Regions from separate parts of the Streptomyces sediminicola genome, predicted to be linked through region 2. Evidence: riboswitches for the same ligand, from Rfam matches in the RefSeq annotation. Region 2 holds a riboswitch; each other region holds the start of a gene.
What was found. Region 2 has a riboswitch for cyclic di-AMP ahead of VM636_RS12575 (transglycosylase SLT domain-containing protein). Riboswitches for the same ligand answer to the same signal wherever they lie in the genome.
Positions count from the first base shown of each region.

Region 1: linked by a shared signal. The riboswitch ahead of VM636_RS18320 (transglycosylase family protein) and the one ahead of VM636_RS12575 (transglycosylase SLT domain-containing protein) in region 2 are both predicted to bind cyclic di-AMP.
Region 3: linked by a shared signal. The riboswitch ahead of VM636_RS26080 (C40 family peptidase) and the one ahead of VM636_RS12575 (transglycosylase SLT domain-containing protein) in region 2 are both predicted to bind cyclic di-AMP.

Region 1 covers NZ_CP144555.1:4,155,377-4,165,117, forward strand. Annotated here, with positions in the region: gene VM636_RS18295 (serine/threonine-protein kinase) at 1-514, shown strand, start outside; gene VM636_RS18300 (SurA N-terminal domain-containing protein) at 721-1,353, shown strand; gene VM636_RS18305 (nucleoside triphosphate pyrophosphohydrolase) at 1,432-2,466, shown strand; gene VM636_RS18310 (cytochrome P450) at 2,753-4,045, shown strand; gene VM636_RS18315 (transglycosylase family protein) at 4,270-5,217, shown strand; cyclic di-AMP (ydaO/yuaA leader) riboswitch at 5,394-5,562, shown strand; gene VM636_RS18320 (transglycosylase family protein) at 5,567-6,328, shown strand; gene eno (phosphopyruvate hydratase) at 6,650-7,939, shown strand; gene VM636_RS18330 (septum formation initiator family protein) at 8,059-8,535, shown strand; gene VM636_RS18335 (DUF501 domain-containing protein) at 8,565-9,176, shown strand; gene VM636_RS18340 (Ppx/GppA phosphatase family protein) at 9,173-9,741, shown strand, end outside.
Region 2 covers NZ_CP144555.1:2,890,760-2,900,500, forward strand. Annotated here, with positions in the region: gene VM636_RS12550 (tetratricopeptide repeat protein) at 1-311, opposite strand, end outside; gene VM636_RS12555 (ABC transporter permease) at 528-1,463, opposite strand; gene VM636_RS12560 (ABC transporter ATP-binding protein) at 1,450-2,481, opposite strand; gene VM636_RS12565 (outer membrane lipoprotein carrier protein LolA) at 2,736-3,977, opposite strand; gene VM636_RS12570 (polyprenyl synthetase family protein) at 4,680-5,690, opposite strand; cyclic di-AMP (ydaO/yuaA leader) riboswitch at 6,658-6,816, shown strand; gene VM636_RS12575 (transglycosylase SLT domain-containing protein) at 6,819-7,319, shown strand; gene VM636_RS12580 (HAD family hydrolase) at 7,350-8,159, opposite strand; gene VM636_RS12585 (GNAT family N-acetyltransferase) at 8,374-9,459, shown strand; gene VM636_RS12590 (glycosyltransferase) at 9,619-9,741, shown strand, end outside.
Region 3 covers NZ_CP144555.1:5,902,160-5,911,900, forward strand. Annotated here, with positions in the region: gene VM636_RS26040 (class I SAM-dependent methyltransferase) at 392-1,075, opposite strand; gene bioD (dethiobiotin synthase) at 1,203-1,919, opposite strand; gene VM636_RS26050 (adenosylmethionine--8-amino-7-oxononanoate transaminase) at 1,921-3,201, opposite strand; gene bioB (biotin synthase BioB) at 3,194-4,534, opposite strand; gene VM636_RS26060 (8-amino-7-oxononanoate synthase) at 4,710-5,837, shown strand; gene VM636_RS26065 (DUF397 domain-containing protein) at 5,875-6,141, opposite strand; gene VM636_RS26070 (helix-turn-helix transcriptional regulator) at 6,151-7,011, opposite strand; gene VM636_RS26075 (ATP-binding protein) at 7,225-7,734, shown strand; gene VM636_RS26080 (C40 family peptidase) at 7,929-8,402, opposite strand; cyclic di-AMP (ydaO/yuaA leader) riboswitch at 8,406-8,619, opposite strand; gene VM636_RS26085 (hypothetical protein) at 9,054-9,359, opposite strand; gene VM636_RS26090 (ATP-dependent Clp protease proteolytic subunit) at 9,367-9,741, opposite strand, start outside.

The DNA of each region.
Region 1 (9,741 bases), 1.3 Mb from region 2:
GGGCCGCATCACCCAGGCCGTCGACATCCTCGGCGCGATCCTGCCCACCGCCGCCGAGGAGCACGGCGAGAACTCCCCGGTGGTGCGCACCCTGCGCCGGCAGTACGCGGCCACGCTGCTGGACGACGGCCAGTACCGGCGCGCGCTGCCCGAACTGCGCCGGCTCGCCGACGAACGCGCCGCCGAGGCCGGCCGCGCCGACCCGCAGTCGCTGCGCCACCGCTACGAGGCCGCCCAGTGCCTGGAGCAACTGGGCGATCCGGCGGCGGCCCTCGCCGAGTACCGGGCGCTGTTGCCGTACTACGAGAACCAGTACGTGGCCGGGGACCCCGACCTCGCCCACGACGTCCGCCGCCGCATCGGCCACCTGCTGCTGGCCCTCGGCGACCGGCCCGCCGCCCACGACACGCTGGCCCGGCTCCTGCACGACGTGGAGCGCGTCCACGGCCCCGGGCACCCGCTCGCCGGGGAGGTGCGGCGCACGCTCCAGTGGCTCGGCCAGGTGCGCGGCTGACCGTTCCGCGGCCCGGCCGGGCCGCGGGGAGCGCGGCGGTGCCCGAAGAGCCGGTGAATCGTTGGTCGAATGGGTTGGCCAGAGCTGGGCCACTGCCTACCATCGATCTTCACAAGGACCACGTGCGACCGCCCGGACCCCGACCGTCACACCGGCCGGGACGCCACGGCCGCACCCGTCTGCCGCGCTCATCACGGGAGGTCTCCTTGCACCGCCGTCGTCGTACCGCGCTCCTCCTCACCGCCGCCCTCGTCGCCGCGGCCCCCTTGCTCTCCGCCTGCGGCAGCGACGCGCACCCCGGTGCGGCGGCCGTCGTGGGCGACCAGCGGATCACCGTCGCCCAGCTGGAGGGCCGGGTCGGCGAGGTGCGCGAGGCGCAGCGGGCCGCCGTCCCGGACGACGAGCAGTACCAGCAGGTCGTGGCGAGGACCGGCACCCTCACCCGCGACACCCTGCACAGCATGGTCCTGGACCGGGTGCTGCACCGGGCCGCCGAGGACGCGGGCGTCAGCGTGTCCCGCAAGGAGGTCCAGCACATGCGCACCGGCCTGGAGCGGCAGGCGGGCGGCGCGCAGGAGCTGGAGACCGTCTGGCTCCAGCAGTACGGCGTGCCCCCGGTCCGCCTCGACGAGAACCTGCGGCTCCAGCTGGAGGCGCAGAAGCTCGCCGAACACCTCGGCACCGACACCAGCCGCCCGGAGTTCTGGAAGGCCCTCTCCGCGGCGTCCGAGAAGCTCGACGTCGACCTCAACCCGCGCTACGGCTCCTGGGACGTCCAGAAGAGCAGCCGGGTCGACTCCGGCGCCCCCTGGCTCCGCGACGTCACCGAGCAGACCTGACCCGCCTCCGGCCGGCCCCGCGGACGCCCGCCTGTGGACGACTCGGGGCCGGCCGGCGGCGTGCGTTACGTTCGGAGGGTGAACGCACTCAGCCCCGACTCCGCCGACCCCGGCCGGATCGTCCTGCTCACCACCAGCCACCGCGTCGCCCCCGGACTGCTGTCCTGGCCCGCCTGGCAGGCGCTGCGCGCCGCGGACCGCGTGCTGTGCGCGGACGGGACGCATCCGCAGCTCCCCTACCTCCGGGAGGCGGGGATACGCGTCGACGAGGCGTCCCCGGCCGCCGAGGACCTGATCGGGGCGTGCGCCGGCGGGCACACCGTGGTCGTCGTGGCGACCGGCGAGGGCGAACCGGCCCTCACCGGCCAACTGGCCCGCCTCGCCGGTTCCGGCCGGGTGGCCATGCCCGAGCTGGAGCTGCTGCCCGCCTCCTACGACCTGCCGGGCGCCCGCCTGCTGGACCTGGTCCAGGTGATGGACCGCATCCGCGTCGCATGCCCCTGGTCCTCCCGCCAGACCCACGAGGACCTGGTGAAGTACGGCATCGAGGAGGCGTACGAGCTGGTCGAGGCGATCGAGGACGGCGACCGGGAGGAACTGCGCGAGGAACTGGGGGACGTCCTGCTCCAGGTCGTCTTCCACGCCCGGATCGCCGAGGACCACCCCGAGGCGCCGTTCTCGGTGGACGACGTGGCCGCCACCCTCGTCGCCAAGCTGGTCCACCGGCACCCGCACGTGTTCGGCGACGCGACCGTGGAGACCCCCGAGGAGGTCCGGGCGCAGTGGCTGCGGACGAAGGCGGTCGAGAAGCGGCGCACGTCGGTCACCGAGGGCATCCCGCTCGGGCAGCCGGGTCTGGCCCTCGCCGCCAAGCTGGCCTCCCGGGTTCGTACGGCCGGTCTCGACGTGCCCCTGCCCCGGGGCGGGGGCGTCGGGTACGAACTGCTGGCCCTGGCCGCCCGCGCCGAGGCCGGCGGCACCGACCCGGAGACGGCCCTGCGCGCGGCGGCCCGCGCCTACCGGGACGCCATCAGAGCGGCCGAGGACGCCGGCCGTCCCCCGGGCCCCGGACCGGCCGACGGCACCGATGCCACCGACGGCACCGGCGCCTGACCCATCGCCCGCCCGCCCCGCAGGGGGCCGTCCGCCCCGCTCCTTGCCCCTCCTGATTCCGTCCGCCCGCGCACGCACCGGCGCCACGGGCCCGCCCGCCCCGTGGCGCCGGCACGGCGCCCTGAGCGAGCCTGCGAGGAGAACCCCTCTATATAGGGGGCGCCACCCCGGCCCGGGTCCGGCGCACCGCCCCGGCGCCGGAGGCCCCGCGCCTCACGGACCGCCCCCGCCGGAGGGCGTCCCGACCGTGTCGGTCGCCCCCGGCCGTGACCGATACGGTCGGGGGGTGACCGACCAGCCCGTGCCCGACGGCCCCGCCCCCCAGCTCTTCACCTGGGAGTTCGCCGCCGATCCGTACCCCGCCTACGCCTGGCTGCGCGCGCACGCGCCCGTGCACCGCACGACCCTGCCGAGCGGGGTGGAGGCATGGCTGGTCACCCGGTACGCCGACGCCCGGCAGGCCCTCGCCGACCCCCGGCTGTCGAAGAACCCGGCGCACCACGACGAGCCGGCGCACGCCCGGGGCAAGACGGGCATCCCGGGGGAGCGCAAGGCCGAGCTGATGACGCATCTGCTGAACATCGACCCGCCGGACCACACCAGGCTGCGCCGGCTGGTCAGCAAGGCGTTCACCCCCCGCCGGGTCGCCGAGTTCGCGCCGCGGGTGCAGGAGCTGGCGGACGGACTGATCGACCGCTTCGCCGGCACCGGCTCCGCCGACCTGATCCACGAGTTCGCCTTCCCGCTGCCCATCTACGCCATCTGCGACCTGCTCGGCGTCCCCCGCGAGGACCAGGACGACTTCCGCGACTGGGCGGGCATGATGATCCGCCACGGCGGCGGCCCGCGGGGCGGGGTGGCGCGGTCGGTCAAGAAGATGCGCGGCTACCTCGCCGACCTGATCCACCGCAAGCGGGCGGCGCTGCCGCCCGAAGCGGGCCCCGGCGAGGACCTCATCTCCGGTCTCATCCGCGCCTCGGACCACGGGGAGCACCTCACCGAGAACGAGGCCGCGGCGATGGCGTTCATCCTGCTCTTCGCCGGTTTCGAGACCACCGTCAACCTCATCGGCAACGGCACCTACGCCCTGCTCACCCACCCCGGGCAGCGCGCCCTCCTCCAGGACTCCCTCGCCGCGGGCGAGCACGGGCTGCTGGAGACCGGCGTCGAGGAGCTGCTGCGCTACGACGGCCCGGTGGAGCTGGCCACCTGGCGCTTCGCCACCCGCCCGCTGACCCTCGGCGGGCAGGACATCGCGGCCGGGGACCCGGTCCTCGTGGTGCTGGCCGCCGCCGACCGGGACCCGGAGCGGTTCCCCGGCCCGGACACGCTGGACCTGGCCCGCCGCGACAACCAGCACCTCGGCTACGGCCACGGCATCCACTACTGCCTCGGCGCCCCCCTGGCCCGGCTGGAGGGGCAGACCGCGCTCGCCACCCTGCTGACCCGGTTGCCGGATCTGCGCCTCGCGGCCGAACCCGCCGAACTACGCTGGCGCGGTGGTCTCATCATGCGGGGACTGCGGACGCTGCCGGTGTCCTTCACACCGGTTCCGTCAGGGCCCGTCGACGGTCCGTGACAAGAGCGAAGATGACAGGCGCTCACCTTCGTGACCGTCATGTGATCTGCGCGGCATGAACTTGTGACAAGTGATCGTCTGCCTATACGTTCACGGATCAACGTGGTGCCCCGCATCAACCGCCACGTGCTCATCGCTGCCTCGCGAAAGGTTGTCGCATGCTCTCCGGGAACGGTCGTCACCGTCGCCCCCGCCAGGCTCCCGCCCTGGTCGTCGCCGCCGGAGTGACCGGCTCCGCCATCGCGATCCCGCTCCTCGGCGCCACCGGCGCCCACGCGGCGGACGCGGCGAACTGGGATCGGGTCGCCGAGTGCGAGACCGGTGGCGCGTGGAGCCAGAACAGCGGAAACGGCTACTACGGCGGCCTGCAGTTGTCGCAGGCGGACTGGGAGCGCTTCGGCGGTCTCGACTACGCGCCCAGCCCCGACCAGGCCAGCCGCTCGCAGCAGATAAGAGTGGCCGAGGACCTGCTCGCGGAGCAGGGTGTCGCCGCCTGGCCGACCTGTGGGCCGCTCGCCGGGCTCGGCAACGGCTCGTCCTCGATCGGGGTGGACGCCGGCACCGCGGGCGGAACCGCGTCGGCGACCCCCCAGGCGCCCGGTTCGTCCGGCTTGGCCGGCCTCGGCACGCCGACGCCCGGATCGTCCCCCTCGGCCTCCCCCTCGCCGTCCGCTGACGCCTCCTCGGGCGCGTCGTCCGGCGGTGGCCACTCCTCCGATTCCGGCACCCACGGGAGCGAAGGGAAGGGGAGGGGTGAAGGCGGCGGCCAGGGGCAGAACCAGGGCGGCTCCTCCGCCGAAGGTGCGAAGGGTGGCGAATCGGGCGACTCGGACCAGCGGGCCGGTTCTTCGGGCCTCGCCGAGACCGGCGAGGAGACCTCGGGCCGGCACCGCGGCGACAGTGCCGAGGAGGGCGCCTCCGAGGGGCGCGGGGCCGACCGCCCCGGCCGCCACGCCGCGCGCGCCGGCGACGGCGCCCGGGGCCTCACGGACGGCACGTACACGGTCCGCGCCGGAGACAACCTCTGGGGCATCGCCGACTCCCTTGACGTCGACGGCGGATGGCCCGCGCTCTACGCCGGCAACAAGGGTGTCGTCGGAATCGATCCTGACCACATCGTGCCCGGTCAGACGCTTGAGATTCCGGGCGAATCGGGCGATAACCAGGGGTAGTTAGCGTCATGGTTCAGGCCGAATGCCCGGTTTAAACTCCGTGAGAGATAGGTCTCAGAAGCCCTGATCGTCTTTGTCTTTCCCCCGACGGCGTGGCTACGGTCATGACCGCTCGCCACCGCGGGCCCCGACCGCCGCAACGCCGAATCCTGCCAGCGGCGGTCCGGGAACAGTCGTCGCGTCAAGCGCCGCAGGCAGGAGCGGGGGACCCAAGGTAAGTGCCGCACCGGGCAGTTGAGCCGGAGCGGCTTGGGGTGAAGCCGCGTCCCGCGAGGGACGCGGCCGGGCAACTCTCAACCGGCCCGAACCCGACAGCTCACCTCGCAGGCGTCGGTGAGGGGATTCCACCATGCTGTTTTCCGGCAAGGGCAAGCACCGTCGTCCGTCCAAGGCCACCCGTGTGATCGCCGTCGCCGGCGTCACCGGTGCCGCCGTCGCCGCCCCGCTGATGGCGGCCGGCAACGCCTCCGCCGCCACCGCCGCCGAGTGGGACGCCGTCGCCCAGTGCGAGTCGGGCGGCAACTGGTCCATCAACACCGGCAACGGCTACTACGGCGGTCTGCAGTTCTCCGCCTCCACCTGGGCCGCCTACGGCGGCACCCAGTACGCCGCGACCGCCAACCAGGCCAGCAAGGCCCAGCAGATAGCCGTCGCCGAGAAGGTCCTCGCGGGCCAGGGCAAGGGCGCCTGGCCGGTCTGCGGCCGCGGTCTGTCGAGCGCCGCGTACACCGGCGGCGGCTCCACCGGCTCCTCGCAGTCCGGCACCTCGCAGTCCACCGGCTCCTCGCAGTCCTCCGGCTCCGCCCAGTCGAAGCCGCAGGCCCCGGCCAAGCCGAAGTCGCAGTCCACCGGCTCCTCGCAGAGCCGCGGCGAGCAGCAGTCCTCGCGCTCCACCGAGCGCCCGGCCGCCAAGAAGACCGTCACCACCCCGACCGGCAAGAAGGTCAAGAAGGGCGACGGCGAGTACAAGGTCGTCAAGGGCGACACCCTCAGCGCGATCGCCGCCGAGCACGGCGTCAAGGGCGGCTGGAACAAGCTCTTCCAGCTCAACAAGGACATCGTCGAGCACGCCGACCTCATCTACCCGGGTCAGCAGCTCCACCTGAAGTAAGGGCCGCGGGCGATCCGTCCCGTCCCTTCCGGACCCCCCGCCCCGGCGCGTGTTCCCCCGTACGCGCCGGGGCGGGGCCTTTTCCGCGCCCGGGTGCCGGGGCGGGGTTACCGGCGGGAGCGGCGGCCCGGCGGGCGGTGTCCTCGCCTCCCTGTTTTGTTCCGTACGGAAACAATTTACTCTCGGTTCTGTCCGACGGGTGGGCGACCGGCTGGCCGATCGTCCGGAGCCGGTTAGGCTCATCCCGCAGAGCCACAGGTGTGGGCCGCGGAGCCACCGCGGCCCGCCACAACGCGTCACATCCCGAGAATGGAGATGCTCGTGCCGTCCATCGACGTCGTCGTAGCCCGGGAAATCCTGGACTCCCGAGGCAATCCCACGGTCGAGGTCGAGGTCGGCCTCGACGACGGCAGCACGGGTCGTGCCGCCGTTCCGTCCGGTGCCTCCACGGGCGCCTTCGAGGCCGTCGAGCTTCGTGACGGCGACCCCAACCGCTATCAGGGCAAGGGTGTCGAGAAGGCCGTCCTCGCCGTCATCGAGCAGATCGGCCCGGAGCTGGTCGGCTACGACGCCACCGAGCAGCGCCTGATCGACCAGGCCATGTTCGACCTGGACGCCACCGACAACAAGGGCTCCCTCGGCGCCAACGCCATCCTCGGCGTCTCCCTGGCCGTCGCCCACGCCGCCTCCGAGGCGTCCGACCTGCCGCTCTTCCGCTACCTGGGCGGTCCCAACGCGCACCTGCTGCCGGTGCCGATGATGAACATCCTGAACGGCGGCTCGCACGCCGACTCCAACGTGGACATCCAGGAGTTCATGATCGCCCCGATCGGCGCGGAGTCCTTCTCCGAGGCGCTGCGCTGGGGCACCGAGGTCTACCACACCCTCAAGAAGGTGCTGAAGAGCAAGGGCCTGGCCACCGGCCTCGGCGACGAGGGCGGCTTCGCCCCCGACCTCGGCTCCAACCGCGAGGCGCTCGACCTCATCCTGGAGGCGGTCAAGGAGGCCGGCTACACGCCCGGCGAGCAGATCGCCCTGGCGCTCGACGTCGCCGCGTCCGAGTTCTACAAGGACGGCTCCTACGTCTTCGAGGGCAAGGAGCGCACCGCCGCCGAGATGACCGACTACTACGCCGAGCTGGTCGAGGCGTACCCGCTGGTCTCCATCGAGGACCCGCTCTTCGAGGACGACTGGGAGGGCTGGCAGACCATCACCGAGCGCCTGGGCGACAAGGTCCAGCTCGTCGGTGACGACCTGTTCGTCACCAACCCCGAGCGGCTGGCCCGCGGCATCGAGGACGGCGCCGCCAACGCCCTGCTGGTCAAGGTGAACCAGATCGGCTCGCTCACCGAGACCCTGGACGCGGTCGAGCTGGCCCAGCGCAACGGCTTCAAGTGCATGATGTCCCACCGCTCCGGCGAGACCGAGGACGTCACCATCGCCGACCTCGCCGTCGCCACCAACTGCGGCCAGATCAAGACCGGCGCCCCGGCCCGCTCCGAGCGCGTCGCCAAGTACAACCAGCTCCTGCGCATCGAGGAGATCCTCGACGACGCCGCGGTCTACGCCGGCCGCAGCGCCTTCCCGCGGTTCCGTCCCGCGGGCCAGTGAGCACCGCGACAGCCGCGGCCTAGGCAGCGACGTCCGTACGTCCCCGTACCCGGTCCCGTACCGTGTGCGGGGACGTACGCACGTAGGACGACGCACCAGCCGAACGGGAGGCGCGGGACATGGCGGTGAAGGAACGGGACCGGTTCTCCACCGCGACCAGGATCAGGCTGCTCGGCGAGCAGACCGCGGCCCGGGTCTACCGTTCGCAGACCAAGCGCCAGGCCCGCCGCTCCCGGCTCACCGGCCGCGCGGCGCTGCTCGCCATGGTCCTGTGCTCCCTGGTGGTGGCCCTCGCCTACCCGATACGGCAGTACGTCGCCCAGCGCGCCGAGATCGCCGACCTGCGCCAGGAGCAGCAGCGCGCCCGGGGCCGGGTCGAGGAACTGCGCGATCTGAAGGCCCGCTGGCAGGACGACGCCTACGCCGAGCAGCAGATCCGGCAGCGGCTGCACTACGTGCTGCCGGGGGAGAAGGGCTTCGTCGTGGTCGGCCCCGACGCCTCCGAGCCCTCCCGGGGCGCCGACGGCGCCGACGACCGCCCCTGGTACAGCAACCTCTGGGACGGCGTCGACAAGTCCGACGCCCGCGACCAGTGAACCGACAGAGAGACATCCGGAAGACAGTCATGCAGACCCCTCCGCCGCCCACCCCGCGCACCGAACCCACCGACGCGGACGTCCGGGCGTTCCGGCAGCAGCTCGGACGCCCCCCGCGCGGCCTGCGGGCCATCGCGCACCGCTGCCCCTGCGGGCAGCCGGACGTCGTGGAGACGGCACCCCGGCTGCCCGACGGCACTCCCTTCCCCACGCTGTACTACCTGACGTGCCCGAAGGCCGCCTCCGCCATCGGCACGCTGGAGGCCGACGGCGTGATGAAGGAGATGACCGAGCGGCTGGCCACCGACCCCGTCCTGGCCGCCGCCTACCGGGCCGCGCACGAGGACTACATCCGGCGGCGCGACGAGATCGAGGAGCTGACCGGCTTCCCGAGCGCCGGCGGCATGCCCGACCGCGTCAAGTGCCTGCACGTGCTGGTCGCGCACTCGCTGGCGGCCGGCCCCGGCGTCAACCCGCTGGGCGACGAGGCCCTCGCCCTGTTGCCCGAGTGGTGGCGCAAGGGCCCCTGCGTCACCGGCACCGAAACCGGGACAGGCGCCGAAACCGGAACAGGCACCGGAGCCGGCACCGGCACCGGTGGGGCCGGCCGGACCGGTGGGACCGAGGGGGAGGGCCGGTGACGCGCGTCGCCGCCATCGACTGCGGGACGAACTCCATCCGCCTGCTGATCGCCGACGCCGACCCCGCCACCGGCGTCCTGACCGACCTGGACCGGCGCATGACCATCGTGCGGCTCGGCCAGGGCGTCGACCGCACGGGCAGGCTGGCGCCCGAGGCGCTGGAGCGCACGTTCGCCGCCTGCCGGGAGTACGCGCGGGCCATCGAGGAGCACGGCGCCGGCCGGCTGCGCTTCGTGGCGACCTCCGCCTCCCGGGACGCCGAGAACCGCGACGACTTCGTGCGCGGCGTGCGGGACATCCTCGGCGTGGAGCCGGAGGTCGTCACCGGCGACGAGGAAGCCGCGCTCTCCTTCGCCGGCGCCACCCGCGAACTCGCCGGGCCCACCGCGTCCGGGGACCGGGCCGGCGCACCGTACCTCGTCGTGGACATCGGCGGCGGTTCCACCGAGTTCGTCGTCGGCGACGACCGCGTGCGCGCCGCCCGCTCCGTCGACATCGGCTGCGTGCGGATGACGGAACGTCACCTGGTGCGCGACGGGGCGGTGAGCGACCCGCCCGCCGAGGA
Region 2 (9,741 bases):
GTGGGGTCCGCGGCGAGGTGGCTGGAACCGTCCGGGTCGACGCGGAGCGGTACGGCGCAGCCCACCCGCTCGTCGCGCACGGTGGCGAGGACGGGCCGGTCGGCGGCGAGCGCCAGCCGGTGCAGCCGTTCCAGGACGGCGTGCTGTATCTCCTGGCCGGGGGCCGCGACGATCAGGGCGCCGTCCACCGACGCGCCCCGGACTCCGGCCGCGCCGGCCGGTACGCGGACGTCGATCGGCAGTGCCCCGGCGGTCTGCGCGCGCCCGGCGGCCCGCGGGCCGGGCCGCTCGTCGCGGTCGGGTCGAGTCATGGTTCCCCCCTGCTTCCCCGGCGGTCCCGGCCGCGTCCCCGGCGCGGCCCGGTCGTGCCGGTCGTCCTTCTTGCCCCGAGTCTCCCCGGTCCCTCCCGGTCCTTGGGTCACCGCCCTGTCACAGCCTCGTTCCAGCGGGCACCGCGCCTGCCGGGGCGGTGCCGCGAGGCCGGGGGAGCCGGGGCGGGACGTTCCGCGCGGGTGCCGTTCCGCGCCCTACGCGGTGATGTCCTTCCCCGCGAACCGCGCCCAGGCCGCCGAGCCGAACACGGCCGCGTACAGGGCCTGGAGGCCGAGGTTGCGCACCAGCGCGTCCCAGTGGACCGGCTCGCGCATCAGGTCCGCGAAGGACAGCCAGTGGTGCGAGAAGAGGTACGGGTGGAGGGCGTGGAGCTGCGGGATCTGGTCGAGGATCTGCACCGTGATCAGCAGGCCGACGGTGGCCGCCATCGCCGCGATGCCGCTGCCGGTCAGCGTGGAGACGAACAGGCCGAGCGCCGCGAGGCCGGTCAGCGAGGCGGCGACGACGAGCGCGATCAGCAGCGCCCGCAGAAGGCCCTCGCCGTAGCCGATACGGGTGCCGGAGATCGTGGTCAGATCGCCGAGCGGGAACAGCAGCGCCCCCACCGCGAGCGCGGAGCCGGCGACCACGAAGGTGGCCGCCAGGCAGAAGACGACCACGGTCGCGTACTTGGTGAGCAGCAGCCGGGTGCGGCCGGCCGGGGCGACCAGGAGGTAGCGGAGCGTCCCGGCCGCCGACTCGCCGGCGAGGGCGTCGCCCGCGACGACGCCGACGGCCATCGGCAGGAAGAACGGCAGGGTCACCGCCAGCGCCGTGAAGACCAGGAACAGCCCGTTGTTGCTCACCTGCGCGAGGAACGCCGGTCCGCCGGGGCCCCCGCCGGGGCCGCGCGAGGGACCGCCGCCCGTCTCGATGCGCACGGCGATGCCGACCAGCACCGGCACGGCGGCCAGCACGCCCAGCAGTACGAGGGTGCGGCCCCGCCGGAACGTGATCAGCAGTTCGCTCCGGAACAGCCCGAGGGAGGCAGGGAACCACCGCCCCGCCGGCGCGCCGGTCCCGGCCGGGACCGGTGTGGTCTCCCACTCCCCGCCCCGCTCGGCGGCGTCCGCCGTGTCAGCCCGCGACATCGAAACCCTCCCCGGTCAGTGCCACGAACGCGTCCTCCAGCGAGGCCCGTTCCACCGCGAAGCCGCGGACCCGGACGCCGCCCGCGACCAGCGCCGCGTTCAGGTCGGCGAGGTCGCCGTCCGGCGGCTGGGCGGTGACCCGGTCCCCGTCCACCGCCACGTCCCCGGCGCCGCGCTCCTTGAGCACCCGGGCGGCGTCCCCCGGGTCCGGCGTGGTCACCACCAGCCGCCCGCGCATCCCGGCCGCCAGATCGGCCACCGCGCCCTGCGCGAGGAGCCGGCCGCGGGCCATCACGGCGGCGTGGGTGCACACGTGCTCGATCTCGTCGAGCAGGTGGGAGGAGAGGAAGACGGTGGTGCCGTCGGCGGCCAGTTCGCGCACCAGCGCACGGATCTCGCGCATGCCCTGCGGGTCGAGCCCGTTGGTCGGCTCGTCCAGCACGAGCAGGCTGCGCGGGCGCAGCAGGGCCGCGGCGAGCCCGAGCCGCTGCTTCATGCCGAGCGAGTACGCCCCCGCCCGTTTGCCGGCCGCGGCGGCGAGGCCGACCCGGTCGAGCGCCGCCGCGACCCGCTGGCGCCGGGTGCGGGGATCGGCGGTCGGGTCGGCGGCGTCGTACCGGAGCAGGTTGTCCCGGCCGGACAGGAAGCCGTAGGCGGCCGGGCCCTCGATGAGCGCGCCGACCCGCGGCAGGACGCTGCGGGCGGCGCGCGGCATGGGGCGGCCCAGGACGTGGGCGGTGCCCGAGGTCGGTGCGATCAGCCCCATCAGCATGCGGATGGTGGTGGTCTTGCCGGAGCCGTTCGGGCCGAGGAAGCCGAAGACACTGCCCGCCGGGACGGTCAGGTCCAGGCCGTCGACGGCCGGTTGCCCGCCGCGGTAGCGCTTGGTGAGGGCGCGGGTGGTGATGACGGCGCCGTCCTCCGGGGCGGAGGCTGCCGGGCCGGGGGCCGGGCCAGGGGTCGGGCCGGGGGCCGGTTCTGGCGGACTCTCCGCTTCGGTGCCGGACGGTTCGCCCATCGGCTCTCTCCTCGTCGCGCGCTGCCCTCGTGGGGCCGGGACGTCCGGCCCACTCCCTGTCGCCCCCCTGCCCTGCTGTGCCCCGCCGGCCTGCCGCCCCGCGGTGCCGCCGCCCTGTGCCGAGTGCCCTGTGCCGTGTGCGGCGGCCGGGGGCTGTCCGGCCGCCGCGGGTCCGTCGGGGGTCCGTCGCGGGTCCGCCTCGGCCCGTTGCCGGGCCGCCGCGGTCCCGTTGCCGGTCCCGTCGTCGGTCCGTCCTAGCGGGCCGACTCGGCCGCCTTGACCAGCGCGTCCTTGGTGACCGCGCCGACGTAGACGGTGCCGTCCTCGGTGACCAGGGCGTTGATCAGGCGGGTCGAGAAGACCGTGCCCTTGCCGAAGCCGCCCTTGACCTGGTCGCCGAAGGAGCCCAGGAAGCCGTCGAGGTCACCGCCGCCGGTCGGCGCGGGCAGACCCTCACCGCCGGTGCCGAAGGTGGCGATCGTGTTCCAGCCCTCGCCGATCACGGTCATGCCGTCGAGTTCACCGGCCGGTCCGTCCGCCCCGTGGCCCGCGCGCCCGTCCTCGGCCGGCGTGCCGTCCTTGCCGGGCTTGCCCTTCCCGGCGGCTTCGGCGGCCTGGTCGGCCTCGGTGACCTTGGCGCCCTTGGGCGGCGTGAAGTCGAACGTGGACGCGTCCGGCTTGGCGAAACCGACCTGGGTGAAGCCGACGTCCACGACGGCCGCGCCGCCGCTCGCCGGGGTCAGCGTGAACTTCAGCGGCAACCCGGTCTTCGCGTCCACGGCCACGCTGATCGCGCCGACCGTCGAACCGGACTGGCGCGGCTTGACCACCAGCCGGTAGGCGTCCCGGCCGGCCACCCGGGCGGTGCCGTCCACCGTCACGGAGGTGGTGTCGTCGACCGCCTTCAGGGCCTCCTCGGCGAAGTCCTTCGGCGTGGCGGGCACGTCCTTCCCGGGGCGCTCGGCACCCTCGTCGACGGTCGCGTGGTAGACCTCGTTCGACCGGCTGTCGTAGCCCCACACGTCCTGGCCGTCGTGGACGAGGCTGTACTCGGCGGCGTCCTCCAGCAGCGACACCTTCTGCCGGTCGGGGCCGTCGGCGGCGACCCGCAGGGTGTGCGTGCCGGTGGCCAGTTCGGTGAGCTTGGCCGAGGGGTCGGCCGAGGAGCCGCCGCCCGCCCCGCCCACGGCACCGGAGAGCAGGCCGCTCTCCAGCCCGCCGAGGTCCGGGAGCCCCAGGTCGGTGGTGATCTTGACCGTGCCGGAGAGCTGTTCCACGTCCGACTCGGCGATCTTCTGCACGAGTTGCGCGGCCGTCAGCTTCGGCAGGTCCGGGTCGCCGGAGTCGGCGAGCGCCGGGACGAGGCCGATGGCCGCCGCCGCCACGCCCATCACGGTGACCGGGACGCCGTACCGCGCGAACCTGCGCCGCGGCTCCCGCACGTCCCCGGCCGCCGCGGCGGCCGTCGTGCTGTCCTCGGAATCGAACGGTGCCATGTGTGCCCTACCTCCGTCGTCGGCGGCGGCCTGCTCGACGCGCACGTGTCCACCCGTCAGCCGCCATTCTCCCCCCGAAGCGGCGAGGAGAGGTGTTTTCCGTTGTCTCCATCCGACCAAATCAGCCGGGCGGAAGCGTCAGACCCCGGGTCCAACTCCGCGTACTCCTGCGGGATGACACGCCGGGGCCATGCCCTCCGCACCCCGTAGGGGACGCGTACCTCCGTCGGTGTGCCGGGGAGGCGCCGGGGAGGCGGGGGCGCGTCGGCACGGGTGCGTGCGACACGCGGAGGTGGCGTGTCAGGGACCGCGGGGCGTGCGACACGCGGGGTGGGCGTGTCGCGGGCCCCAAGCGTGCGTGCGACACGCGGAAGCGGCGTGTCGGAAACCGTGCGGCGTACGACACACCGGGCCCGGCACGGCCCGGACCCTCAGCGTGCGCGCGACACGCGGAGGTGCGAATGTCGGGTGCCGCAGGGCGTACGACACGCGGACCCGGGCGCGGCGCGGCCCCCAAGGGTGCGCGCGACACGCGGACCCGGGCGCGGCGCGCTCAGCGGGGCGTGCGACACGCCGGGGCGGGCGTGTCGTCGGCGTCTCCGCAGGCCGTGCCGTGTCCGCCCCGGTGCGCGCGACACGCCGACCGGGCGTGGCGCGGACCGTGGGGCGTACGACACGCCGACCGGGCGTGGCGGGGGTCGTTCAGCCGGCGCGGTGGACGACGGCGTCGCACAGTTCCACGAGCGCTGCCTTCGCCTCGCACTCCTGGAGCGGGGCGAGCGCGGCGCGGGCGTCCTTGGCGTAGCGGACGGTGTCGCGCCGGGCCTGTTCGAGGGCCGGGTGGGCGCGGAGCAGGCGCAGCGCCTCGGCGAGGCGGGCGTCGTCGGCCAGGTCGGAGTCGAGCAGGTCGCACAGGGCGCGGTCCTCGGCGAGTCCGAGGCGTTCGGCGCGCTCGCGCAGCCGCAGCACCGGGAGGGTGGGGATGCCCTCGCGCAGGTCGGTGCCGGGCGTCTTGCCGGACTCGTGGGAGTCGGAGGCGATGTCCAGGACGTCGTCGGCGAGCTGGAAGGCGACGCCGAGCCGTTCCCCGTACTGGGTGAGCACGTCGACGACCCGCTCGTCGGCGCCGGACATCATCGCGCCGAAGCGGCAGGAGACCGCGACCAGCGATCCGGTCTTGCCGCCGAGCACGTCGAGGTAGTGGTCGACGGGGTCTCGTCCGTCCTGCGGCCCCGCGGTCTCCAGGATCTGGCCGGTGACCAGCCGCTCGAAGGCGAGGGCCTGCACGCGGACCGCCTCGGGTCCGAGGTCGGCGAGGATCTGCGAGGCGCGGGCGAACAGGAAGTCGCCGGTGAGGACGGCGACCGAGTTGCCCCAGCGGGTGTTGGCGCTGGGCACCCCGCGCCGCACGGCGGCCTCGTCCATCACGTCGTCGTGGTAGAGCGTGGCGAGGTGGGTCAGCTCGACGACCACGGCCGAGGGCACGATGCCGGGGGCGTAGGGGTCACCGAACTGGGCGGCGAGCATCACCAGCAGCGGCCGGAACCGCTTGCCGCCGGCCCGCACCAGGTGCTGGGCGGCCTCGGTGATGAAGGGCACCTCACTCTTGGTTGCCTCGAGCAACCCTTCCTCGACAGCCGTCATCCCGGCCTGGACATCGGCTTCGAGAGCCTGGTCCCGCACGCTCAGCCCGAATGGCCCGACGACGGTCACGAGGGGTCTCCTGTCTGCTGGTGTCTACTGGCGATTACCTGGTCTGTCGATAGGTCGCTGCCACCACTCAAGTCAGCGTATCCGGTCATGTTTCGATCACCGCTCGCGCCCACCGTTACAGGCCGGTCGATATCCGATCACGAACGGTATGTTTTTGATCAGGTGATATGAACAGATATTGAGCGATTTGACGGGGAGGGTGGAAGCCGGGGGGCGACGGGCCGCGACACGCCGGGAAGCCGTCACCGAGGACCGGGAAGCCGTCACCGAAGATCCCACCACTCCTCCCCACCGGGCGCACCCGGAGGACCTCACCCATTCGGTACGCGCCCCCTCCCGGCTCCGGGCCCGCACCGCGGGTACGGCGCGGACGCCCGCCCGGCGCGGCGACAACCCCGAAGCCCGCCGGAGCGAGCCACCGGCACCGGAGCCCCGAAACCCCTGACCGGAGCGCTCCGCTCCGCCGGGCCGCCCGGCCGGTCCGGCCACCCCGGCCACCCCGGCGCCCCCGCAGACCCCCGCGCGACACCGCCGCCCACCCCTTCCCGCAGGTACCCCCACGCCCCGCGCGGGACGCCCGGAAGCAGCCGCCGCCCACCCGGGCCCCCGCCGAACCCCCCGACACCGCGACGCGCCCCATCCCGGCCCTCCCCCACCACCACCCCAACGAAGGCCGATTGACGCCCCCTTGGCATGAATGCCCGTTTTGCCGCACTTATTGAGGGCCGTGATTTGACTCACCCCGCTCAACCTTCCGGCGCGCCCCCGGGAGGGGTGCGGGACCGTTGCGCCGCAGGCGAGTTGGCCGTTGCACCCGTAAAGGATCAAGCACCCCAAATACCCCGTATCAAGGTCAACAAGCACGTCGGGTGATTCCTGCACTTGTTTCGGACATGTGCTCTCGCATAGCTTCCCGGCCTGTCGGGCGGACGCCGAATCCTGCCACCGCCCCGGCGCACACCCATTCACTCGACACTCGCCGGCAGGAGCGGGGGACCCAGGTAAGTCGCCGCACCGGGCACCACCCGGTGCGGCTCGGGGTGAAGCCGTCACCCGTGAGGGCACGGCCGGGCACCTCCCCGCCCGAACCCGACAGCTCACCTCGCAGGCGTAGGAGAGGGACTCACCATGCCTGCCAACGGTCTGAACCGTCGCACCAGAACCGCCCGCGTCGCCCGCAAGCTCGCCGTCGCCGGCACCGGCGCCGCCGTCCTGGCCCTGCCGCTCATCGGCGCCGGCAGCGCCTCCGCGGCCACCCCCGCCGCCGCGACGACCGTCACCACGGCGGTCACGGCGACCACTGCCTACCCGAACAACCTCGACGGCTGGATCCGCGAGTCGCTCGACATCATGGCGCGGCACGGGATCCCCGGCAGCTACGACGCCATCCACCGCAACATCATGCGCGAGTCGTCCGGCAACCCGCTGGCGATCAACAACTGGGACTCCAACGCCGCCATGGGCATCCCGTCCAAGGGCCTGCTCCAGGTGATCGACCCGACCTTCCGCGCCTACCACGTGCCGGGCACCGCCATGGACCCGTACGACCCGGTCGCCAACATCACCGCCGCCTGCAACTACGCGGCCGACCGGTACGGCTCGATCGACAACGTCTTCGGCCCGTACTGATCCGGTTCCCACCGGCGCGGCCGGCCGGCATCAGTCCCGGCCGAAATGACGTTCGAGGACGACGGCGACGCCGTCGTCCTCGTTCGTGAGCGTGACCTCGTCGGCGACCGCCCGGAGTTCGGGGTGGGCGTTCGCCATCGCCACGCCGTGGGCGGCCCAGTGGAACATGGGGACGTCGTTCGGCATGTCGCCGAAGGCGATGGTCCGCCCCCGGCTCACCCCGAGGTGCTCGGCGGCCAGCGCCAGCCCGGTCGCCTTCGTGATGCCGCACGGCTGGAGCTCGACCGTGCCGGGCCCCGACATCGTGACCGTCGCCAGCGAGCCGACCACCGCGCGCGCCGTCGCCGCCAGCTCGTCGTCGGAGAGCCGCGGGTGGCGCAGCAGGACCTTGGTGATCGGCCGGTGCCACAGGTCGTCGCGCCGGCCGACCCGCACCGCGGGCAGCGTCGGGTGCGGCATCCGGTAGCCCGGCTCGATCAGGGTCATCCCCTCGACGCCGTCCTGGTCGACGGCCGCGTACACGTCCCCCACCTCGGCCTCTATCTTGCCGAGCGCGGTCTCCGCCAGCTCCCGGTCCAGGGTGACCGACCACAGCAGCCGGTGCTCCCCGGCGTCGTAGACCTGCGCGCCCTGCCCGCACACCGCGAGGCCGGTGCAGCCGAGGACGTCGAGCAGGGAGCGGATCCGCGGCGCGGGCCGCCCCGTCACCACCAGGTGCCGCACACCCGCCCGCGCCGCCCGCGCGAGCACGGCCAGCGACCGGGGGGAGACGGTGTCGTCGCGGCGCAACAGCGTTCCGTCGAGGTCGGTGGCGACGAGTCCGTATGCGGTGCGGTTCATGATCAGAGAATACGGACACGACGCCCGTACGACTCAGCCGCGATCACATGCGTACGAGGACGTTCGTAGGTGTCCGAAAGCTGACGCATCATCGGCTAAAGGCAGTTAAAGCCCTGTGCACCGGTTGGCAACAACATGCTCTGCGGCCTACCGGGCGCCGGTCCGCGGGCGGTACCTTCCCTTTGTCCAGGGGGGACTTGATCGGGGGGTCGGGTTGAACGGCGGACGTCTGCGTGTGCTCCTGCCGCGGGAGCTGGGCGAGGGGGAGAAGGACCGCTGGCGCGCGCTGCGGTCCGCGTCGACGGCGCCTCGCAGCCCCTTCATGGAACCGGAGTTCACCGAGGCCGTGGGACGCGTGCGGCCCGGCGCCCGGGTCGCGGTGCTCTACGAGGACGGCGAGGCGGCCGGCTTCCTCCCCTACGAGAGGGGAGCGCTGGGACTCGGCCGGGCGATCGGGCTCGGCGTCTCGGACAGCCAGGGGGCGGTGCTCCGCCCCGGCCTGGTCCCCGACACCCGGCGGCTGCTGCGCGCCTGCGGCCTGTCGGGCTACGCCTTCGACAACCTCGCGGCCGACCAGGACCTGTTCGTGCCGCACGCCGCCGAGGAGCACACCAGCTACGTCATCGACGTGGAGAAGGGGTACGAGGCGTACGAGAACGTGCTGCGCGCCCAGTCCCCCAAGTTCCTGAAGACCACCCTCGCCAAGGAACGGCGGCTCGGCCGCCAGGCCGGGCAGACGCGCTTCGTCTTCGACGAGCGCGATCCGGCCGCGCTGCGCACCCTCATGGAGTGGAAGTCGGCGCAGTACCGCAGGACGGGGCGCCGGGACCGGTTCGCCCAGGAGTGGATCAGCCTCCTGGTGGCCCGGCTCGCCGAGACCCGCGCGCCGGAGTGCACCGGCACGCTGTCCGTGCTCTACGCGGGCGGCCGGCCGGTGGCCGCCCACTTCGGACTGCGGTCGTCGACGGTCCTGGCGTGCTGGTTCCCCGCCTACGACCCGGCCTACGCGAAGTTCTCGCCGGGGCTGGTGCTGCACCTGCGGATGGCGGAGGCCGCCGCGGCACACGGGGTGGGCCTGCTCGACCTGGGGCGGGGCGCGGCCGAGTACAAGGACTCGCTGAAGACCGGCGAACTGCCGGTGTACGAGGGGGCGGTGACCCGTCCGGGGCCGGGGGCCGCGCTGCACTGGCTGCGTCGCGAACCGGCCCGCCGCGCCCAGGGGTTCGTCCGCGCCCGGCCCCGGCTGGCGTCGCTGGCGGCCCGCACGCTGCGGGGGGCGGCCCGCCTGCGCCGGACGTGACGGCATGGCAGCCGTGTCACCGGTGTGGCAGGCGTGATCCGCGTGGCTGGTGTGGTTCGCGCGACCGGCATGGCCGGCCCGGCGGGCGTGACCGGCGTGACCGAGAGGGGCCCGCGCGGGCGCGGGCCCGGTGGGGCGACGAGTGGAGGGGGCGGGCGCATGTCCCGTACGGCACGCGCGCGGCGGGAGACCCGCCGGGAGATCGCGGAGTTCCAGGGCATCGGGCCGGTGCAGGTCGCCGAGGTGGACCTGCGGGCCGCGGGGCCGGTCCTCGGACCCGGT
Region 3 (9,741 bases), 3.0 Mb from region 2:
ACCGGCGACGGAGTGCCGCTGGGGGCCGGCGGCGGGGTCCCCGCGAGGACCGTGGCGGTGGCGACGGCCCCGGCGACCGCCCCGCCCGCTGCCGGACCAGGCCGGGCCGGACACCCGTACGGCCACCACCTGCCACCGCGCAGCCGACGGCGCCCCGATGACGGAACCGGCCCGCGTGGTGGACGGACGGCCGCACGGTGCGGAACCCTGCGCTCCAGGCGGTGGTCCCACCACGCTCGTGCCGTGCGGTGCCGGGCACCGGCGGGTCTGCGGCACGCGGGCCCCCACGCATGCGGACCCCCGTACGCGGCCCCCCGTACGCGGACCCCCCGTACGCGGGCCCGGCACGTGGTACCCGCCGGGCCGGGGGCCGCGCAGCCCGCCCGTGCGCCTACGTCCCGTCCGCCTCCCGCCACGCGGTGCCCAGCACGCAGTGCGACGTGGGCAGCGCCGGTCCCCGCTCCGGGAGGAGCATCCGCCGGTAGGGGCCCAGCGTGAACCCGGCCGCCCGCAGCGAGGCGACCGGATCGCGGGCGACATGGCAGCCGCCGGCCAGCACGGGCCACAGGGTCAGGTCCAGGGCGCGCTGGGTGAACCGCATCGCGGGCCCGCCGCCCCGCCCGTGCTCGAAGAACCGCACCTCGCCCCCGGGCCGCAGCACCCGCCGCGCCTCCGCGAGCGCCCGCTCCACGTCGCGGACGCTGCACAGCACCAGCGACACCACCACGGCGTCGAACGCCTCGCTCTTCACCGGCAGCGCCTCCGCCGCGCCCGGCACCACGTCGACCGGCACCCCGGCGCGCAGGGCGGCCCCGACGGCCAGCCGCCGCAGCAGCCGTTCGGGCTCGATGGCCACGACCTCCGAGACGGTGCGGGGGTAGTGCGCGAAGTTCAGGCCGTTGCCCGCGCCGACCTCGAGCACCCGCCCCGACAGCCCGGCGAGCATCCGCTCCCGCACCCGGCCGAGGCCCCACCGCGTCTCGGCCCGCACACTGACGCGCGCGTAGCGCCGGGCGAACACGGGGTGGTGGACGGCGTCCCCGGGCGCGCGGGACCGTCCGGTACGCCACGCCATCGGACCTCCCTCTCCGAACGGGTCCTTTCCCCGGAGTGTCCCCCGGCGAGCGCGCCCGCACGCCGCTGAAGAGAGGTGTTCGGCGCGCACCGCGCGCCGTCCGTGCCCCGAAGCGCCCCCCGGTCGGTCAGCGTCCTTCCCGCGCCCGGAAAACCCCCGCGTCCCACGTGCCGTGGAGCCGGGGCGCCAGCCACCCCGGCGCCGCCCGGCGGAACGCCGCCGGTGTCCGGAGGCCCGCGCCCTCGGGGAGCGCGCCGAGCAGCGGGGCTCCGGCCACCTCGGGCAGGTCGGTGAGGTTGCAGCGCGCGGCGAGGTCCGGGCCGGCGGGCCAGCTCCCGATCACCAGACCGGCCTGCTCCAGCCCCCGGCGGCGCAGTTCACGCGCCGTCAGCTCCGTGTCGTTGAGCGTGCCGAGACCGGCCCGCACCACGACCAGGACCGGCGCCGTCAGCAGCCCGGCGGCGTCCGCCAGGGTCCCGCCGTCCGCGTCGAACCGCACGAGCAGCCCGCCCGCCCCCTCCACCAGCACCAGATCGTGCTCGGTGGCCAGCTTGGCCGCGGCCTCGGCCACGTCGTACGGACGCACCGGCGCCCGCCCTGCCCGCCGCGCGGCCGTCCCGGGTGCCAACGGTTCCGGATACCGGGCGACCTCGGCCGCCGTGACCGGCCCCGCCAGCCGCGCCGCCTCCGCCGCGTCACCGGCCTCGCCGGGCCCCACGCCGGTCTGCGCCGCCTTCAGCACCGCCACCGACCGGCCGGCCGCCACCGCCGCCGCGGCCAGCGCGGCCGTGACGACCGTCTTGCCGACCTCCGTGCCCGTGCCCGTCACCACCAGGAACGCCATGTCAGCCCTCCCGCGCCGCCGCGCGGACCGCCCGCGCGATCCGCGCCACGTCCTCGTCGCCCGTGACGTACGGCGGCATCGTGTACACCAGGTCGCGGAACGGGCGCAGCCACACGCCCTCGCGCACGGCCGCCGCGGTCGCCGCCCGCATGTCCACCTCGTGGTCGAGCTGGACGACCCCGATCGCGCCGAGCACCCGGACGTCGCGCACGCCCGGCAGCTCCGCCGCGGGGGCCAGCCCCTCGCGCAGCCCCGTCTCGATGCGGGCGACCTCGGCCCGCCAGTCCTGGCCCAGCAGCAACTCGACCGAGGCGCGGGCGACGGCCGCCGCCAGCGGATTGCCCATGAACGTCGGCCCGTGGGCCAGCACCGGCACCTCGCCGCGCGCGATGCCCTCGGCCACCTCGGCGGTGCACAGCGTCGCCGCCATCGTGAGGTAGCCGCCGGTCAGCGCCTTGCCGACGCACATCACATCCGGCGTCACCCGTGCGTGCCCGGCCGCGAACAGGGCGCCGGTGCGCCCGAAACCGGTGGCGATCTCGTCGAACACCAGCAGCACGCCGTGCGCGTCGCACGCCTCGCGCAGCACCCGCAGGTACGCGGGGGAGTGGAACCGCATCCCGCCCGCGCCCTGCACCACCGGCTCGACGATCACCGCGGCCAGTTCGCCGGCGTGCCGCTCGACCGCCGACCGCAGGTGGTCCGCGTACGCCTCCTCGTACTCCTCTGGCGGCGCGTCCGCGAAGACCTGGCGGGGCAGCACGCCGCCCCACAGCTCGTGCATGCCGCCCTCGGGGTCGCACACCGACATGGGGTGCCAGGTGTCGCCGTGGTAGCCGCCGCGCCAGGTCAGCAGCCGGCGCTTGGCCGGCCGGCCCAGCGAACGCCAGTACTGGAGGCACATCTTGACGGCGACCTCGACGGAGACCGACCCGGAGTCGGCGAGGAAGACGTGCTCCAGTCCCTCGGGCGACACGTCCACCAGGAGCTTCGCCAGCCGTACGGCGGGTTCGTGGGTGAGCCCGCCGAACATCACGTGGCTCATCCGCTCCAACTGCTCGCGGGCGGCCTCGTTGAGCACCGGGTGGTTGTAGCCGTGGATCGCCGACCACCAGGACGCCATCCCGTCGACGAGTTCCGGCGAACCGTCGGCGGGCCGCAGCCGCACCCCGCTCGCCGACTCCACGACGAGCGGGTCCTGCCGGCCCGGCATGGGGCCGTACGGGTGCCAGACGTGCCGCCGGTCGAGGTCGAGCAGCCCGGCCACGGTGAGGTCAGGCATTGGGCGCGAGGTCCGTTCCGGCGCCCCGCCGGCGCACCGCGACCAGGTCGGTCCGGGCCTCGCCCGCCGCCCGCGCGGGGCCGGGAGCGGCCTCGGCGGGACGGGACTCCGCCCCCGCCGCACCGGAACCGCAGGGTCCGCACCCCGCGCCGGATGCGGCACCGGTCCCCGTGCCGCCCGCGCCGGAGGCCGCGCCGCCCCCCGTGTCCGCCGCGCCGGCCGGGGAGCCGGAGCCCGCCCCGGCCGTACCGGAGCCGTGGCCGGACCGCGCCCCCGCCTCGCCGGAACCGCACGGTCCGTCCGCATCGGCAGGTCCGCCGCAGCCGTCCGCGCGGTGGGCCGGCAGCGTCGTCTCGCCCGCGCCCTCCACCTCGAAACCGGCGTCCGCGATCATCTCCAGGTCGGCCTTGCCGGCCTGTCCCTCACTGGTCAGGTAGTCGCCGAGGAAGAGGGAGTTGGCCAGGTGCAGGGCGAGCGGCTGGAGGCTGCGCAGGTGCACCTCGCGCCCGCCCGCGATGCGCACCTCCACGTCGGGGCAGACGAACCGGGTCATCGCCAGGATGCGCAGGCACCGCTGCGGGGTGAGGTTCCACTCCTTGGCGAGCGGCGTGCCCTCGAACGGGATGAGGAAGTTGACCGGCACCGAGTCGGGGTCCAGCCCGCGCAGCGAGAAGACCACGTCGACCAGGTCCTCGTCGCTCTCGCCCATGCCCGCGATCAGACCCGAGCAGGCGGAGAGCCCCGCCGCGTGCGCCCTGCGCACCGTGTCCACCCGGTCGGCGTACGTGTGGGTGGTGGTGATGCCCGCGTAGGCCGCCTCGGAGGTGTTGAGGTTGTGGTTGTAGGCGTCGGCGCCGGCCTCCCGCAGCCGTTCGGCCTGCCCGTCGGAGAGCAGCCCGAGACAGGCGCACACCTCCACGTCCTCGTGGTGGTCCTTGATGGCCCTGATCGTCTCGGAGACCCGGTCCACGTCCCGGTCGGTCGGACCGCGCCCGCTGGCCACCAGACAGACCCGTTTGGCGCCGCCGGAGACGCCCGCGGTGGCGGCCTCGGCCGCCTGACCGGGCTTGAGCCAGGTGTACTTGAGGATGCCGGCCTCGGAACCCAGCCGCTGCGAGCAGTACGAGCAGTCCTCGGGGCACAGGCCCGACTTGAGGTTGACGAGGTAGTTGAGTTTCACCCGGCGGCCGAACCAGTGACGGCGCACCTTGCCGGCCGCGGCCACCACGTCGAGCAGTTCGTCGTCGGACGTGGCGAGGACGGCCAGCGCTTCCCCGCGGGTCGGCGTCTCGCGCCGAAGCCCCTTGTCCACCAGCGTGTTCAGCAGGTCCATGAGAGCCGATCCTGTCGTACGGGACGGCCTCGGGCCAAGGAGACTTCACACAACCCTGACCGATCACCGTGTGGGTATCGCCACACCTCGTACCCCCGTCCGGACCGCTAGTCTCTGTTCACTGCCTACAAAAACCGCCTGCTGACCGCGGTGACGCGAGCCCGGAGGACCACCCATGGCGTTCGGCTGGATCGACGAGCGGCGCCGGGCGCGGCACCGGGCCGGACTGGTGCGCACGCTGCGCCCCCGGGCACCCGGCTCCCCGCTGCTGGACCTGGCGGGCAACGACTACCTCGGCCTGTCGCACCACCCCGAGGTGGTGGAGGGCGCGGCCCGCGCCGCACGGGTCTGGGGCGGCGGTGCCACCGGCTCCCGCCTGGTCACCGGCACCACCGAGCTGCACACCGAACTGGAACGCGAACTCGCCGCGTTCTGCGGGTTCGAGGCCGCGCTTGTCTTCTCCTCCGGGTACGCGGCCAACCTCGCCGCGGTGACCGCGCTGGCCCCGCACGGCTCCCTGATCGTCTCCGACGCGGGCAACCACGCCTCGCTGATCGACGGCTGCCGGCTGGCCCGCGGCACGACCCGGGTCGTCGCCCACGCCGACCCGGAGGCCGTCGGCGAGGCGCTGCGCCGCCACGAGGGCCCGGCGGTCGTGGTCTCGGACACGGTCTTCTCGGTGGACGGGGACGCGGCCCCGCTGGCCGCGCTCGCCGGGGTGTGCCGGGAGCACGGCGCCGGTCTGATCGTCGACGACGCCCACGGCTTCGGCGTCCTCGGCGAGGGCGGCCGGGGCGCTCCGCACGCGGCGCGACTCGCGGGGGCCGAGGACGTGGTGGCGACGCTGACGCTGTCCAAGTCGCTCGGCAGCCAGGGCGGCGCGGTGCTCGGCCCGGCGCGGGTCGTCGACCATCTGGTCGACACGGCGCGGACGTTCATCTTCGACACCGGTCTGGCCCCGGCCGCGGTGGGGGCGGCGCTGGCCGCGTTGCGGCTGCTGCGGGGCGAACCGGAGCGCGCGTCGCGGGCCCGCGCCGTCGCGGGCGCCCTGTACGCCGGGCTGACGGCCGCGGGTCTGGAAGCGGTGCGTCCGGACGCCGCGGTCGTCTCCGTGCGCGCGCCCTCCCCGGAGCGCGCGGTGCGCTGGGCGGCGGACTGCCGTGCGGCGGGCCTGGCCGTGGGGTGCTTCCGCCCTCCTTCCGTGCCCGACGGGGTCTCACGGCTCAGGCTCACCGCCCGTGCGGACCTCTCCGGGGGGCAGGTCGAGCGTGCGGTGCGGGTGATCGGCGAAACGCGGCCATGAGTCGGCGTGCACGGCCGTGTCCCGCCCGGCGGGGTCCCTAGGAACCGGTCCCCGGCAGGGTGCGGGCGGCGCCGGCGGTGAACGACGTCCAGCTCTCCGGGGAGAAGAGCAGGGCGGGTCCGGCCGGGGCCTTGGAGTCGCGCACGGCGAGCCGTCCGGCCCAGGGGCCGGTCGACGGCCGGGCCGTCTCCACGCAGTTGTTCGCTCCGGTGCTGTAACTGCTGCGCAGCCACGCGACGTCGTGCAGTGCGGTGCACGGGGTGCTCGCGGTGCCGGTGGGGGTGTTCCGAGGAAGTGCGGACATGGTGCCTCCTTACGCGCCTGCCGCTGTCGCGGCGATGTAGTCCAACGAGTCCTCGGGCGAAAGGGCATGGGTGACCAGGGCGTCGAAAGCCCCTGAGTACGCCTCTAAGTCTTCTTTCCGGTCCAGATAGACGCTACTCGTCAAGTGGTCAAGAACGACCACGTCGAGATCGGAAGTGTTCGAAAAGGAAAAGATGACGAAAGGGCCGGTGACGCCGATGTGCGCCCCGGCGGAAAACGGCAGCACCTGGAGCCTGACGTGCGGCAGACGTGCCGCCTCCACGAGCCTCGTCAACTGGCGGGCCATCACCCCCGGGCCGCCCACCTCCCGGCGTAGCACCGCCTCGTCCAGGACCGCGTGCAGCGTGAGCGGCTGCTCCGCGCGCAGTACGTCCTGCCGGGTGAGGCGGACCTCCACCAGCGTGTCGAGCCGGTCCTCCGGCTCCCCGTCCACCGCCGCGCGCGTCACGGCGCGGGCGTACTCCGGCGTCTGCAGCAGCCCCGGCACGACCGTGGTCTCCAGGGTGCGCATCGCGCCGGCCTGCGACTCCAGGCTGATGAAGTCCCGGTAGGCCGGCGGCAGCACGCCCCGGTAGGCGTGCCACCAGTGGTGCCGGCCCCCGGGGTCCTCGGAGCCGGCCAGCGTGGCCAGCAGGTCCCGCAACCGCGGGTCGTCCACGCCGTACGCGTCCAGCAGCAGCCTGACGTCGGCGGGCTTGGCCCCGCTGGTGCCGGTCTCGATGCGGCTGACCTTCGACTGGTGCCAGCCCACCAGGCCGGCCGCCTCACCGCTGGTGATCCCCGCCGATGTCCGCAGGGCGCGCAGTTCCGCGCCCAGTTTACGGCGTCGCACCACGGGGCCGTGCTGCATGGGCCACTCCCTTACTTCTCAGGGGCCGCCCAAATACGCTCTGCCGTCGCAGAGTTCACCGCTTCGAGCGACAGATATATGCATAACTTGGTGGATCGGCGCCCTCGGGGGTGCGTTGATGGCACTCTGGCGGCGAAGCACCAGTCCGGGACCGTACTCCAACCGTCCGCTCCGTGTCGGACCGCGGTCCCGTGGGAAAAGGACGGCGTCGCCATGGCAGACCATCTGGAAGCATCCGTCACTCTGCCGAGCGATGCGGTCTCGGTGGCCGCCGCGCGCACCCACGTGATGGGCACGCTCGCCGAGTGGGGCCTGCCCGCCGGGGCGGAGCTGGCCGAGACCGTCCGGCTCGTCGTCTCCGAGCTGGCGACCAACGCGGTCCAGCACACGCTCGGGCAGTCGCCGACCTTCACCGTGGACCTCGGGCTCGACCACGAGGGGTGGCTGCGGGTCGGCGTCACCGACAGCCACCCACGGCTGCCCAAACGGCTGCCGGCCGCCGTCCAGCAGGACAACGGCCGGGGCCTGGTGATCATCCGTTCGCTCACCGCGGAGTGCGGCGGACGGCTCAGGATCCGGCGCACGCGCGAGGGCGGCAAGACCGTCTTCGTCGAACTGCCCTGGCCGGTCCCGCTCGGTCCGGCGGGGCCGGCCGCGGACACCCTGCCCGTCGGTCAGGGTGCCGGACGGGAGACGGCGCGGACCGCTGAGCCGCGGGGCTGAGGCCCGGTACGGCCGCGGCACCGGCCGGCCGGCGACGGGACACCGGTGGCGGCGCGCGGCGACCGGTCCGCGTGCCGAGGTACGGAGGCGCCGTCGCCGCGCCCCGGGCCCGGGGCCGCCCGTGGCGCGCGTGCGTTCCGGTCCGGCCACGGTGGTGACGGCCGGTCAGGGGGCCGCCCCCACCGCGTGCCGGATCACTTGACCCGGCCGTACCAGACGCTCTTGGTCCAGATCTTCTGCAGGCGCACCACGTCCCCGGTCTTCGGGGCGTGCCAGATCTTGCCGCCGCCGGCGTAGATGCCGACGTGGTAGACGCTCCGGCCGGAGTGGAAGAAGACCAGGTCACCGGCCTTGCGACTGCCGGAGGAGATGTGCCGGGTCTTGTTGTACTGCTGGGCGGCGGTACGCGGCAGCTTCTTGCCGGCCTTGTTGAAGGAGTACAGCGTCAGCCCGGAGCAGTCGAACCTGCCAGGACCCGTGGCGCCCCACTGGTAGGGGGAGCCCTTCTTGGAGGCGGCGATCTGTACCGCCTTGGCGGCGTGGGGTGCCGCGGCGGCCTCGGAGGCGGCGCCGGGGATCACGACGGAGCCGCCGACGGCGGCGAGGGTGAGGGCCGAGGCCGTACCGGCACGGGCCATGAGCGACGGGACACGATTGAGCGCAGACATGCGCAACCCTTCGTCAGCCGCCTGTGAAGGATGACCTGTCGGATTCGGGCTGGCGAAGTTGCCCGGCCGCACGTGTGCGGCTTCACCCCAAGGGCTGCTCGGCCCGGCCGTGGCGCGACCGTGCCGGCGACCCGTCGTGCTCGGGTCCTCCACTCCTGCCGATCCACTTCTGTCGACCGGTCGTCCGGGCGGCGGCAGGACTCGGCGTCCACCCGGACCGCCCCGCCGTGGTGGCGGGGGCTTGTCGTCCGAGACGGATCTTGTCCCATCGGAGGACCGAAAACTCCTCGCACAGGTGTGGCTGTGTTGTTACTCACCACTGGCCTGTTCGGGTGGACGGGCCGGTGCCCCGGGTGCCGCCGGGCCCCTCCGGGAGGCCCGGACCAGGAGCGGAACGCGGCATTCCGGCTCCATGGGGCGGGCCGTCGCGCAACCGCGGGGGGACGAAGGAGGGAGGTGATTCTCCACCGAAAGGGGGGAGACCGTTCGGTCCGTTCCACCACCGGGCCGGAGTAGGCCCGAGCCCCGCCCGGTGCCGGCCGGCCGCGCCCCCGACCACCTCCCCCGCGCGGCCCTCGCCGTTCCTCGCCGTTCCTCGCGGCCACCGTCCCGGGTGGCCCGCGCTGCCCGTGACCGGGGCGCGGGGGTGGGTCAGACGTCGTCGGGCGGGAGGGTGACGCGGGCCGTGCGCCGGTCGCCGTCGAGTACCCGCAGCGCCCGGACCAGGGTGGCGGTGTGGAATTCCGTCTCACCGCGCCGGTGCATCAACGCCAGTGCGTCCCGCAGGCCGGCCGCCTTGCCGACCAGTGCCTGGGCGGCGCGCAGCCCGCGGTACGTGTCGCCGTCCCGCGTCGGGTTGACGCGGCCCAGCAGGTCGACGACGTCCAGGTAGCGGTCGATCACCTCGGCCTCGGCGCGCGTCAGCGCGGGCAGCGGCGGCGGTTCCGGGGACGGCATCCGCGGCTCACCTTCCCCCGGGAGCGCGGCGCACCGTGGTGCGGGCGGGGACGATCCGGTCCGCCAGCCCGTAGGCCACGGCCTGCCGGGCGTCGAGGACGGTGACGTGGTCGAGGTCCGCGCTCACCCGGTCCGCGGCGCGTCCGGTGTGCCGGACGAGGATCTCCTCCACGAGGGCGCGGAGCCTGCCCAACTCCTCGGCGCGCACGGCCAGGTCGCTCGCCGTGCCCTCGATCGGCTCCTCGGCCGCGGGCTGGCGGAGCAGCACCCGTGCCCCCGGCAGGACGGCCCGTTTGCCGGGGGTGCCGGCCGCGAGCAGCGGGGCGGCGGCCGGCCCGGCCTGGCCCAGACAGATCGCCTCGATGTCGCAGGTCACGAAGCG